DNA from 3 places in the Pleionea sp. WD8-19 genome. Region 2 is predicted to be linked to each of the others. Evidence: riboswitches for the same ligand, from Rfam matches in the RefSeq annotation. Region 2 holds a riboswitch; each other region holds the start of a gene.

What was found. Region 2 has a riboswitch for cyclic di-GMP ahead of ACTUJY_RS07950 (HD-GYP domain-containing protein). Riboswitches for the same ligand answer to the same signal wherever they lie in the genome.
Region 1: linked by a shared signal. The riboswitch ahead of ACTUJY_RS06875 (fibronectin type III domain-containing protein) and the one ahead of ACTUJY_RS07950 (HD-GYP domain-containing protein) in region 2 are both predicted to bind cyclic di-GMP.
Region 3: linked by a shared signal. The riboswitch ahead of ACTUJY_RS20130 (DUF3718 domain-containing protein) and the one ahead of ACTUJY_RS07950 (HD-GYP domain-containing protein) in region 2 are both predicted to bind cyclic di-GMP.

Annotation. Positions count from the first base shown of each region.
Region 1 is NZ_JBUZOU010000004.1:229,727-234,009, reverse strand. It holds gene ACTUJY_RS06885 (TonB-dependent receptor plug domain-containing protein) at 1-680, shown strand, start outside; gene ACTUJY_RS06880 (carboxypeptidase-like regulatory domain-containing protein) at 697-1,848, shown strand; cyclic di-GMP riboswitch class I at 2,022-2,110, shown strand; gene ACTUJY_RS06875 (fibronectin type III domain-containing protein) at 2,187-4,283, shown strand, end outside.
Region 2 is NZ_JBUZOU010000005.1:110,570-114,852, reverse strand. It holds gene ACTUJY_RS07955 (CNNM domain-containing protein) at 1-881, shown strand, start outside; gene ACTUJY_RS07950 (HD-GYP domain-containing protein) at 981-2,282, opposite strand; cyclic di-GMP riboswitch class I at 2,438-2,537, opposite strand; gene ilvN (acetolactate synthase small subunit) at 2,711-3,211, opposite strand; gene ACTUJY_RS07940 (acetolactate synthase 3 large subunit) at 3,208-4,283, opposite strand, start outside.
Region 3 is NZ_JBUZOU010000028.1:12,345-16,627, reverse strand. It holds gene pepN (aminopeptidase N) at 1-1,660, shown strand, start outside; gene ACTUJY_RS20135 (zinc-ribbon domain-containing protein) at 1,685-2,005, shown strand; cyclic di-GMP riboswitch class I at 2,132-2,234, shown strand; gene ACTUJY_RS20130 (DUF3718 domain-containing protein) at 2,307-2,732, shown strand; gene pyk (pyruvate kinase) at 2,828-4,273, opposite strand.

The sequences.
Region 1 (4,283 bases), on a different contig from region 2:
ACGGAGAAGCCTTTAAACCTCCCGCGTTTGCACAATTGTTTGATGCCACACCGACACAATCGGCCTTGCGCATGCGTGGTAACCAAAACTTAGAGCCCACGGAAATTCGTACCACAGAGTTTCAACTCGGCTATATCATCAGTCGCGATCTGGTCACTTCGTTCACTCTGTACGACAACCACACCAGCAACGAAATTTTCTTTAACGCCACGCCTGGTATCGAACAATGGCAAAATACCGGCGCGCGCGATGGCAAAGGAGTGGAGCTAGAATTACGAGGAGCCGCTTTGGGTCTTCAAGACTTCTATATCAATTACGCATATCAACAAGTGACGGGTGTTGCACAAGGGGCCGGTGCCGATATTCACTCACCACGACAGATTAAATTGGGTGGCCAATGGGTGTTGAACGATCATCATGCTCTGCAATTTAATGGCTCCTGGTTTGGCTCTCCAACAAGAGAAAATACAGACCGGCGCGTGCCCATTGACGAGTACACATTACTATCACTGTCTTGGCATCAAAAGGGCCTATTTTTACCCGATTTGAATTCGGAGCTGACCATTACCAACTTATTGAATGAATCGGGCCGATACCCAACCGAACAGGCTTTAGGACTGCGCGATGATTTGCCAATTGAAGGCCGAAGTTGGCGTTGGCTGCTGAATTACCGCTTTTAGCGAGGACGATTCCATCATGAAAAACCCCATTTACTTTGTCTCCGTTGCCTTTTTCTTTTTGATAGTAAGTGCCTGCAAAGACACTCAGTTTATAATCACCAACGAAGGAGCGATCAGTGACGCCATTACCGAAGCCAATATTGCTGGCACAGTAACCGATAGAACCGGTGCCGCCATGCCCGGTGTGGTGGTAGCAACCATTCCTTACAATCGCGATTTTACGGTGGATGCCAACGGACGCAAAGCGGTGGATCAGATCGTTACCGATGCCAACGGCGAGTATGTGATCAGCGATCTTCCTAAGGGCAGTTATCGCTTGTTGTTCCTAGCCAGTGGCTACAGTCGAGTAGTCATTTCCATCGGTGAAATTGACTTTCAGGAACAAAATTTGGTGAGTGACCGAATCGTAAAAAATGCCGTTTTGCCGATTTATCCGGCATTGAACGATGGCGACTTACCCGCGGTTGCCCTGTTCGATCCGGAAGATAAAAAACGCATGACCGAACTGCTCACCACATACGGCATGCGCTACCAATCGGTGGTGGGAGAGCTCAATCAACTGGACGCCAACAATTACAACCTACTGGTGATAGGACTTGAAGCAACTATCTACAGTGAATTCGATGAACTGGTGGACAATGCGGCAGTAATCGATCAATTTCTCGCAGATGGTGGCAATATCTTCATCGGGCAACTGAACGACTTTAGTGTTGAAGGCGTACCCATGCCATTTCTTACTGGTGATCAACAATTTGCTCTTCATACCGAAGATGCGCCTTTCAACGACTTTTTTACCGGTGTGATTCAGGACAGTTCGCATCCGTTATTGACTGGTGTCGACTTTAACAACTGGGAGTTTATTGAACCCGGGCAACAGCAAGTGAAACAAAACGTTGTGTTCGATGCGGCGCTCGCCAGCTCTATTGAAAACAGTGCCAACTGGCAAATATTAGTAACCACGCCTGCGGAAGACTTTACCAGCGGTTCCGGTACGGTTTTGGCCGAAACCGATGTGATCATCGCAGAATACACCGACCCACGCAGTGGCGCGCGTATTATTCTTAATCAAGCGGCTTTTTTTCAAGCCAGTTTTGGCGACTTAACGGATCCTAATGCCACACGTTTGACCAGTAATGTGATTCAGTATATGAAGAATTTAAACTTATAAAAGATTTCTTTTATATAGCTAAAAACGATAGAAAATTTAATATTGTCACTAGATGACGTTATTTAATCCAAATTGCTATATCGCATTCTTTGAATAATCACTCAAGCTTTTCTAGGCTTAACCGATAACACTATTAATGTTCCGAGTGTTGTTGTGCATAACACTTGGGAATGTGTTGATAAAGGCAAACTGCTCGAAAGAGCAGGACGCAAAACTACCGGTCTAAGGGCAAAATAACGTCTAAGACAGCGGGGTCGCCAACCAGTAAAGCTTTTTAATAAAAAGCTTTTTCTTCTTGCGCGTTCCCAGCCTGCCCGGACCTATCCAGGAGACGCGTAATGCGACATTGCAGGTTCCAACTGGCTCATTGTTTTCGCAATAGTTTATTCCTCTTTTTACTCCTCGCTGGCATCGCGCACGCCGCCACCATCAGTGGTGTGATCCGAGATCAGTCCGGCAACCCCATTGAGGGTGCTTCAATCAATTTGTTTGAAGTGAATGGCAATAATCTGACACAAGTGGGAAGTTTGCAGAAAGTAGGGGCGGATGGCGCGTTCAGCTGGACCGTAAGCGATGGTAACTACTTACTGCGAAGTTTCTTTTTTGCGAGCGATGTGAATTTAACCGGCGAACCACATCATGCCGTGCGATTTACCGAAGATTTCGCGGTAACCGGCGATACCGTTCGCAATATTGAATACGACTTTGTATTGCTCTCAGGAACAGTCACCGATAGCAATGCCTTACCGGTAGCCGGCGTTGAAGTACAAACCTCTAAATCCTGGAGCGGACCCGAACAAGGTAGCGACGGCCACCTTTCACAAACCACGGTTATCCACCAAAACGGCTCTACAATTACTGACAGTAACGGGCATTACCAAATGTTACTGTTCACCACAGCTGACTGCATAGCCGCCGGAGCCGCTGATTGCCTGTACGACATTAGCTTTATCGCACCCGATGGCAGTGGTTTTATTAGCGGCAACGAAATTGATTATGCGGTGAATAGTGCCCAAACCTTGAATAAAACGCTGGATTTCGCCGACCCAGAACCTGCAAATTTGGTTGCAGGCCCCTACATTTCTCAAATAACCGATGTTTCAGCGCTGGTTGAATGGTATACCGATAAACCCGCTGACAGCGAAGTCGAAGTGGTTGGCGGTAATACATTCAGTTCAACCCAATTGACGCGCCGACACAGCATCACGTTAACCGGACTAACCGCCAACACCAGCTATTCATTGATCATTCGCTCCAAAGATGAAAACAATACGCCTTCAACCCCCATCAATGCGGGCGTAACCACCACAAACAGCCCTGATTCATCGGCCCCTGTTTTCACACAGCATCTGTCGGTCAATGCCATCAATCACGATCGCTTTACTCTGAGCTTCTGTGCCAACGAGTCGGTAAGTGGTTACTTTACTGTAGCCGGTATCGATTATACTGTTGGGAGTGCTAGCAATTGCCATGAGCAAGAATTTAATGGCCTCACCGCCGATACCGAATATCTGGTCTCGGCTCGAATCACTGACTTGGCCGGTAATGGTCCTGTTTACAGTCAGCAATTTACCGTCACCACACGAGCATTTTCTGATACAGAAGCGCCGCAAATTGTTTTCGGACCCGTCGTCTCCGATATCACCGGCTCCTCAGCACTGGTCACCTGGATCACCGACGAAGCTGCCGACAGTGGTATTTCCTACAACAATGGCAGCAGCTACCGAGTGGTAGAAGACAATCGTCAGGTTCGTTATCACACCTTTGCTTTAACCGGGTTAACCAATAACAGCTCTTACAGTTTGAGCGTGTCGTCCAGCGATGCTTTTGGTAATGGACCTTCAACATCCGCCGTTATCACTTTTCAAACACTCGGCCAAAGCGACACCCAGGCTCCACTGATTATTGGTCGGCCTATGGTGGAAGATGTGCAAGCTTCCAGTGCCTCCATTCGCTGGCAAACCGATGAAGCGGCAACCACCGTGGTTCGATTTGGTTTGAGTGCAGGCAATCTTGATCAATTGGTCAGTAACAACCAATTGCACAGCGACCACCAGATTTCTCTCAGTCAGCTAACAGCCAGTACAACCTACTTTTTCCAAGCCGAGTCCACCGATTTAAGTGGTAACACGACAACCAGTCAAGAGCTCTCGTTCACCACAGCCGCAAGCAGTCAAACGTTGCCAACCATCACTGCGGGTCCAGTTGTGGAACAAACCACAGCTAACAGCATTACCATCGCTTGGAACACCAACGTCAACGCCGACAGTCGTCTGGTTTGTGAATCCACCGATGCCATTGCTGAAGTCAGTCGCAATGCGTTCACCAAGCAACACCGGTTAACCTTGGCGGGGTTGAGCCTGGCCACCGGTTACCGTTGCAGCGTTTTTTCAACCGATATCAATGGCTTTTTTGTCAGTAAAGTGATTTCCACC
Region 2 (4,283 bases):
CTCATACCGTTGGTGCTGCGGGTGTCGGTGCTCAATCGCAAGTGGTTTTTGGTAATGCTTATTTGAGTATCACTTCCGCGGTACTTACTTTTTTAATTTTGGTTTTTTCTGAAATTATTCCTAAAACATTAGGCGCGCGTTATTGGCGTCACCTAACCTATCCTGCAACAAAATTGTTACAAATAATGATAATCGTTTTGGCGCCTTTGGTGTGGTTTTGCCAAAAAATAACCGGAGCAATGGGTAAAGGTGGCCATAGCATCAGTTTCACGCGGGAAGAGTTTGCGGCTATGGCAGATCGAGGCTTGGAACAAGGCGTATTTGAAGAAAAAGAGGCGTTAACGTTCAAAAACCTGGTGTTCTTTGAATCGCTACAAGCGAAAGACGTAATGACTCCAAGGCCAGTCGTTGTTTCATTGGATCAAAATAAGAATATTGGGGAGTTAGTCTCAATACTGGAGAACAAACACTTTTCTCGCTTTCCTGTTTACAATCGTCATGCAGAAGATATCACGGGTTACGTATTGAAAACGGATGTGCTGCTGGAAGCCGCCAAAGGAAATCTTGAAAAAACATTAACCAGCATTAAACGAGAACTGTTGGTGGTTCTGGACACAACCTCAGTGAAATCATTATTTGATCAATTAATGGATCGACGTGAGCACATTTCCGTTCTCGTTGACGAATACGGCGGGTTGGTCGGTCTGGTTACATTAGAAGATATTTTCGAAACATTACTTGGTCAGGAAATCATGGACGAAGTGGACACTATAGAAGATATGCAGCATTTAGCCCGGCGGCAGTGGAAAAAGCGCGCAATGCGAGTCGGCTTGAAATTGCACGAACCTGATGTCGCTGAAGGCTCATCGGAACCATCATAGGTGCATACTTTAGGGTGTATTACGAAGCAACGGTTTCAAAATACACCTTTTAGTTTAGTTGGTTAAAATGTCGCTAAAATTAAGCCAAGTTATGTTGAGTTAAAAGGCCAATTTACTGCGTAAACTTCCCAAATAATAACCCGCACGACCTAATAAGTGCTTCTGAACTTTTTTATTGATAACACGCATCAGACTTTCATGAACGCGTAAGCCTGTTTGCTCAGCTATGATAACGGTGTTTTTCAATTTACCCTTGCCCAGTTGAATAATCTGAGGATTATCGAGTGGATTGAGCTCCGGATCATGGGTTAACACAACTTTGGCCTGCAATCTTTGAGAAGGGTTTTGTTCAATCACAATGCCTTTATAGTGATCGCTTAGCTCGACCAATGTACCTACGGGGTAAATTCCCAGTGACTTGATTAATGCATCCACTAACACTTCATCAAACAAGACGCCACGTTGCATATAAATTTGAGAAAAAGCAACGGATACTGAGTTTTTGGCGTTTGGAAACATGGGGTTGGTTAATAGTTCAAAAGACTCTACCAGTCCGGCGATTTGTGACAACAAAGGAATACTGCGTCGTTTCTTATCGACAGATTCTTTTTCAAAGTCGGTGAGTCGAGCAGTCATGTATTTGATGGTGGTTAATACTTTAGGTTCAATTTTCGAGTGCTGAACCGCATGCAGTGTTAAAGGAACGTAGCTGCGATACGCTTTTGTTAAGTGAATGCCATCGTAATCATACCAGTCTTGTTGTGTAAGCTTGGCTTTACCAACGCCCGATAACATGATGGCTTGTGTTAACGCATTTATTTTGTCTGGTGCAAGTCTTAAATTTTTAGCCAGAAGAGCAGCCCAAACACTTGCTCTTAAACCGTGATCGTAAACTTTTTTATTGTCGTTATGTACTTTTGTCATCCAGAGTAAGGCATCGGAGTTTCGAATAATCGACTGCGTAATAGAATGACTGACCTCATCCACTTGTTTAATCTGAGTGGGTGAAATGCACCTTGCATCTTGAGCCAGTTCTTTCAAAACCATAAACCCATAGTCGAGAAGTTCACTGGTTTGCTTTAATTCTTGCTCAAATGCGGAAGACTTTGTGTAATGATGATTGCATTGTTGATGCCAGTGACGACTTTTTATCTTGATTTCGGTAGAGTCTTCGTCGCTGGGTTGTTGAAGTATTAAGGAAGAGTGTTCAAACGTTCGCTTTACATCAATGTAAACATGTTGACAATAACTGCTGAGTTTTTCCAAATCTTTGCGCGATTCAATGTAAAAACCTTTTAAACTATAATCGGTTTCACTCCAAGGAATATCGAGACGTGATACGTACATTCCCAGCTGTAACTGGTTCACATCAAGTTTATGTGTTGTGATCACTTTACGCATGACGACTCTCGCACTTTACATACACAATAAAAGGGCGATTGCTTCAATCCCGAGTATCAGTCGAAGGATTCGGTAAACGGTTGAGAGGAAGGTTTGACCTCTGTCAGCCGTCAGAATCCGGACCGACTTGCAGAGGAGGGAGGTGAAACAAACGTCCCGGTAACTCCGCCGTCGTAGGTGTGAACTCAAGAGCCACAACCCTTAGACCGGTAGCTTTGCGTGCCCAGACTTTCGTCGGGGTAGCCTTTGTCTAACGTTACTTCTGAGTTTAGGTTCTCTTTGTGAGATGTGCAAGTGGTATTATTAAGTTGTACACTTGTACATATTCTCTAACCTATTGTTAAATAAGCAATAAATTGGTAAGTCGTATAGTTGGATTATGGTATTGCTTTAAAGTGTGACTCAGCTCTCAAATTCAAAGCATTGATTCATGCACTCCTGAGTGCTTTTTTTCCGCGAAGTATGCCCAAGGTGCCCGAACGAACCACTTCTAAAATTTCGGTTTCTTCCTGCATAGCAGCAATGAAAGCTTTATTCTTTTTTGGTGGACCTACCATCTGAACCGTGTAACTGTGACTGCAAACATCAATAATATGCGCGCGAAAAATATCTGCCGTGCGTTTTATTTCGGAACGTACTTGTGAAGACAGTGCTTGTACTTTCACTAACATCAATTCGCGCTCCAGGTGTTCTTTTTCAGTAATGTTCATTACCCGTAACACATCAATGAGCTTATTCACCTGTTTGGTTATTTGTTCCAGAATTTTTTCATCGCCAGAAGTTGTAATGGTAAGTCTTGAAAGGGTAGGGTCTTCCGTTTTGGCAACGCTTAAACTGTCAATGTTGTATCCGCGTTGAGAAAATAGTCCGGTAATACGAGAAAGGGCGCCGGGCTCGTTTTCCATCAATATGGTTAATATTCGCTTCACGCTTTTACTCCACTTTTTAACCACATTTCGTCGATAGCGCCGCCTTTAATTTGCATGGGATAAACGTGCTCTTTTTGATCGACTTTCACGTCAATAAAAACTAATCGATCTTTCATGGCCAGAGCTTGTACTAGCACATCTTCCAGGTCGTTAAAGTTTTCGACGCTTTTTCCAATATGACCATAGGCTTCGGCCAGTTTGACAAAGTCGGGTAAGGATTCCATATAAGAGTGGGAATGACGGCCATCGTAAATCATATCTTGCCATTGGCGAACCATACCCAAAGCGGAATTGTTCAGCGATAAAATTTTGATTGGAATATTGTATTGCAAACACGTTGAGAGTTCCTGAATGTTCATTTGAATGGAACCATCACCGGTAACGCAAATGACATCGCTTTCGGGAAACGCCAACTTTACGCCCATTGCGGCAGGTAAACCAAAACCCATTGTGCCGAGTCCGCCGGAGTTAATCCATTGCCTTGGCTTTTTAAAAGGGTAATAAAGCGCGCTGAACATTTGGTGCTGCCCTACATCCGAAGTAATGTAGGCATTACCATTCGTCACACGGTATAGCGTTTCAATCACATGCTGCGGTTTGATTACTGAATGACTTTTGTCATAACTCAGGCACTTTTGCTCACGCCATCGATTGATTTGCTTCCACCAATTTTTCATTGCGGTAGGGTTATGCTGCAAGTCGGCACGATCCATTAAATCGGAAAATTGCTTTATCACTACATCGCAAGAGCCGACAATGGGAATGTGTGCAAATATGGTTTTGGAAATGGAAGCCGGATCAATATCCACGTGAATGATGGTTGCATTCTGACAAAAAGTTTTCGGATTGTTAGTAACCCTGTCGTCAAAGCGCGCACCAAAGCAAACAATTAAATCGGCGTTGCCCATGGCTTTATTGGCTTCTAACGTGCCATGCATGCCTAACATACCTAAAAATTGCGGATGGTCACCTGGAAATGCGCCCAGTCCCATTAAAGTGCTGGTTACCGGAACGTCTAATCGTTCTGCTAATTGAGTGAGTGCCGCACTTGCATTCGCTGCGACAACACCAC
Region 3 (4,283 bases), on a different contig from region 2:
TGACTGGTTCCAACTCAGTTTAAAAGAAGGTTTAACGGTTTTTCGCGATCAACAATTTACTGAAGATATGCGTTCGCGTGCGGTAAAGCGCATCGATGATGTCAAAGTGATCCGCAGCTTTCAGTTTGCCGAAGATGCGGGTCCCATGGCACATCCAATTCGGCCAGAATCTTATATAGAAATGAATAATTTTTATACGGTTACGGTTTACAACAAAGGTGCAGAAGTTATTCGCATGCTGCATACACTGTTGGGTGAAGAGGGCTTTCAAAAAGGAATGGCATTGTATTTTGAGCGTCACGATGGCAGTGCTGCAACGTGCGATGATTTTACTGCAGCAATGGCGGATGCTAATCGGTTCGATTTGGAGTTGTTTAAACGCTGGTATTCCCAAGCGGGAACGCCCGAGTTAAACGTACACAGTGAATATTTGGAAAAAGTACGGCAGTTAAAGTTAACGTTTAAGCAAACCCCCGGCCACGACTCAGCAAAACAACCGTTTTATATTCCCGTTAAATTAGGGCTAGTGGGAAGCCGTGGTAAAAGTTTAAGCTTTTCGATGAACGAGTCGGATACAGACGTAGAAGAAGCGTTAATTGTGGTAAAAGAAGAGCATCAGGAAGTCACTTTATATAATGTGAATGAAGCATGTGTGCCATCATTACTTCGTGATTTTTCAGCACCTGTAAAATTAGTGACGAACTTGACACAAAATGAATTTGCCTTGTTGTTCGCGCATGATCAAAACACATATACCCGATGGGATGCAGGACAAACGTTAATGGAACAATTTTTGGTAACACGAGACGATCAGTTATTACCTTTGATCGAATCAGCGTTTACTCATATTTTGAATGACGAAAAGCTGGATAGTGCATTTAAAGCGCGAGCACTGTCTTTGCCAGAGATTAAATCGGTTTTCGAAAGTCATTGGAAAGTGGGAATTGAGCAATTAGTTGATCAACACCGAAAGCTACGGACGCACTTAGCACAAAAGCTGAGCGCTCATTGGCTAACCTGTTATCAGTCGCTTCAGATTCATGGAGAGCAAAGTTTAGAACAGTCGGCCATTGCCAATCGCGCATTGAAAAACCTGGCACTGCATTATTTATCCATTGCTGATGAAGGAAGTTCAGCGCTGGTACAAAAGCAGTTTGAAAGTGCACAGTTAATGACCGATGAGTTAGCGGCTTTTCGTGTAGCGGTTCATGCTGACCTCAGTAATGCAAATACTATTAAGAAATCGTTTTATGAAAAGTGGAAAGACGAAGCCTTAGTGATGGACAAATGGTTAATGGTACAATCGACCTCAGACAATGAGTCGGTCATCGATACCATTCAGTCATTAAGTGAACACCCGGTATTTTCCATTAAAAATCCGAACAAAGTGCGAGCCCTTTACTCCAGTTTTGCATCATTAAACTTCGCGCAATTTCATCATGCTTCGGGAAATGGCTATCGACTGATCACCGATATTATTGATAAGCTCGACAGTATTAATGCACAGGTCTCAGCTAATTTGGCGAAACAGTTTGCGTGTTTAAAAAAGTTGGATGCGCAACGTCAATCCATTGTTCGGCAACAGCTTACTGAAATAAAAAATAAGCCTGGGCTGTCGAAAGACGTGTACGAAGTAGTGAGTAAAACTCTAGAGTCCTGATCGTTTTGTTATAGGGGTGAATCAATGGCCATTGTTAAATGTCCGGAATGTCGTAAACCAATTTCTGATAAAGCTGTAATTTGCAGTCATTGTGGGTACGCTACCAAAAGTGCGAGCGAAGAAGATTTACAACGAGCGGCTCGTATTATCCGGCTTAAAAAAACACAGCGATTGCAAATGTTGGTGTACTCATCGATGTTGTTGTTTATCGCCGGAGTGCTCTTTATGTACTTTGGGCAGCAGAAAGGGTCTCAGTTGTATTTGATTTTAGGGTATGGCGGCATTGGGCTTGGTGGAATAGGGTACTTATTTGGTCGTTTGAAAACGTTAGCGTTGAAACGATAGTAAGGTATAAAATTGCTATTAAAGCAATGATATAGAGCTTTTTGTTAAAGCAACTTCTATTCGTGATTGAAAAACAGCCAAAAAAGACTTGCGTTGGCGCCTGATTCCATTAAAATGCGCCCAGATTCTTGATAAGGGCAACCTGAAGTGAAAAGTTCAGGGCGCAAAGCTACCGGTCTAAGGGCAGAATAGTGAAAATTATTTCGTCTATGACAGCGGGGTTACCGGGATCAGGTCTTCGTAACCTTAAACGGTAGGCTCTTATCTCCTCGAAATAACCTTTTATTTTTTGGAGATTTCCATGAAAAAACTCTTCGCAACTCTTTCAATTATTCTGCTTTCTAATTTTGCTTTGGCTAGTTCCGATGAATTTGCTCGACTTTCTGATTCAATTTGCGAATACATTAAAAATGATGACCGAACCAGTATCCGCAAAAAGTTAAAGTCTGCGAATCTTGAATTGCGAAATGTTTATACTGGCCTGGTTTGCCAGCCTAGCGAGCAGTTCCCTGGAGGCTCACTGTTAAGAGCAGCGACTTATTACGGCTCTCTCGATGTATCTTCTTTCATCATCAAAAAAATCAGTAAAGACGATTTGAATTACCAAGAGCATGACGGCATCAGTACATTTCAATGGGCGAAAGATGCTGTGAGTTCAGGCTCAGTCCCTAACGCAGCTAATACACAAAATATTGTTGGGCAAATGGAAGAGCGTATTGCAGGTTAGTTGAAATCTGACTTGAAATAGCCGCTTAGCGAATCTCAGGGAGCTTTAACGTTGTGGTTAATGCTTCCTGAGGAATAAAACAGATCGACGAATACCTATATAACGTTACCAACACGAACAATCTTCATCGCATTGGTACCGCCTAAAATTCCCATATGATCGCCTTTGGTTAGCAATACTAAATCGCCGTCTTCAACAATACGTCGCTTTTTTAATTCTTCAACCGCTAATCGATTCACGTCGTGGCGGGCTAATACAGCAGGATTAAACGGAATGGCTTCTACACCACGGTACAGGGCCATGCGCCTTTGCGTATCGACGCGTGGTGTAAGCGCATAAATTGGCATACCCGAGCGGATCCGTGACATCCACAATGCAGTGGCACCCGATTCTGTTAAACAGCAAATCGCCTTTACGCCTTTTAAGTGGTTCGCCGTGTACATGGTTGCCATGGCAATCGCCTCATCAACACGGTCAAACTCGTCGAGCATCCGATGCTTTGAAATTTGGGTGACTTTTTGCTTCTCGGCGCCCTGACAGGCGCGAGCCATGGCTTCAACCACACGAATAGGGTGAGCACCGGTTGCTGTTTCGGCGGATAACATAACAGCGTCAGTACCATCCAAAACTGCATTGGCCACATCGAACACCTCAGCACGTGTTGGAATGGCGTTGGTTATCATGGACTCCATCATTTGAGTTGCGGTGATCACCACGCGATCGAGCGTACGCGCTCGTGCAATGATTTTCTTTTGTACGCCAATCAACTCAGCATCGCCAATTTCGACACCCAGATCGCCGCGAGCAACCATAACAGCAGAAGAGGCTAGGATAATGTCATCCAGTATTTCTTCGGACTGAACCACTTCAGCTCGTTCAATTTTAGCAACGATGCCGGCGTTACTGCCTGCATCGTTTAACATTTGTTGTGCGTGCTCAATATCTTCAGCGCTACGAGGAAAGGATACCGCGAGATAGTCCACATTCATTGACGCAGCAAGCTTTATGTCTTCCGCGTCTTTTTCAGTCAATGCTGGCGCTGATAATCCACCGCCTTTTTTATTAATGCCTTTGTTATTGCTTAATACGCCACCAATGACCACTCGGGTTTCAACGCGCGATCCTTTAATATGTGTAATTTCCAACTCAACACGACCATCGTCTAGTAACAAGACATCTCCGGGCTGACAGTCGTTTGGCAGTTCTTTGTAATCAATTCCGACTTCTTGATTGTTACCTGAGTTTGAGTCAAGACTTGCATCGAGACAAAAGCGTTCGCCATTTTTCAATTCGATTTTTCCGTCGATAAAGCGCGCGATCCGAATTTTAGGGCCTTGCAAATCACCCAAAACCGCAACTTCGATTCCCATCTCTTTCGATACTTTGCGGACTAATTCGGTGCGGCGAAGGTGATCTTCGGCTGAACCGTGCGAAAAGTTCATTCGAACAACATTTGCGCCTGCTTTAAACAGTGCTTTAAGTGATTCTTCATTATCCGTTGCCGGCCCTAAAGTCGTAACTATTTTGGTTCGCTTAAACACGATACTCACT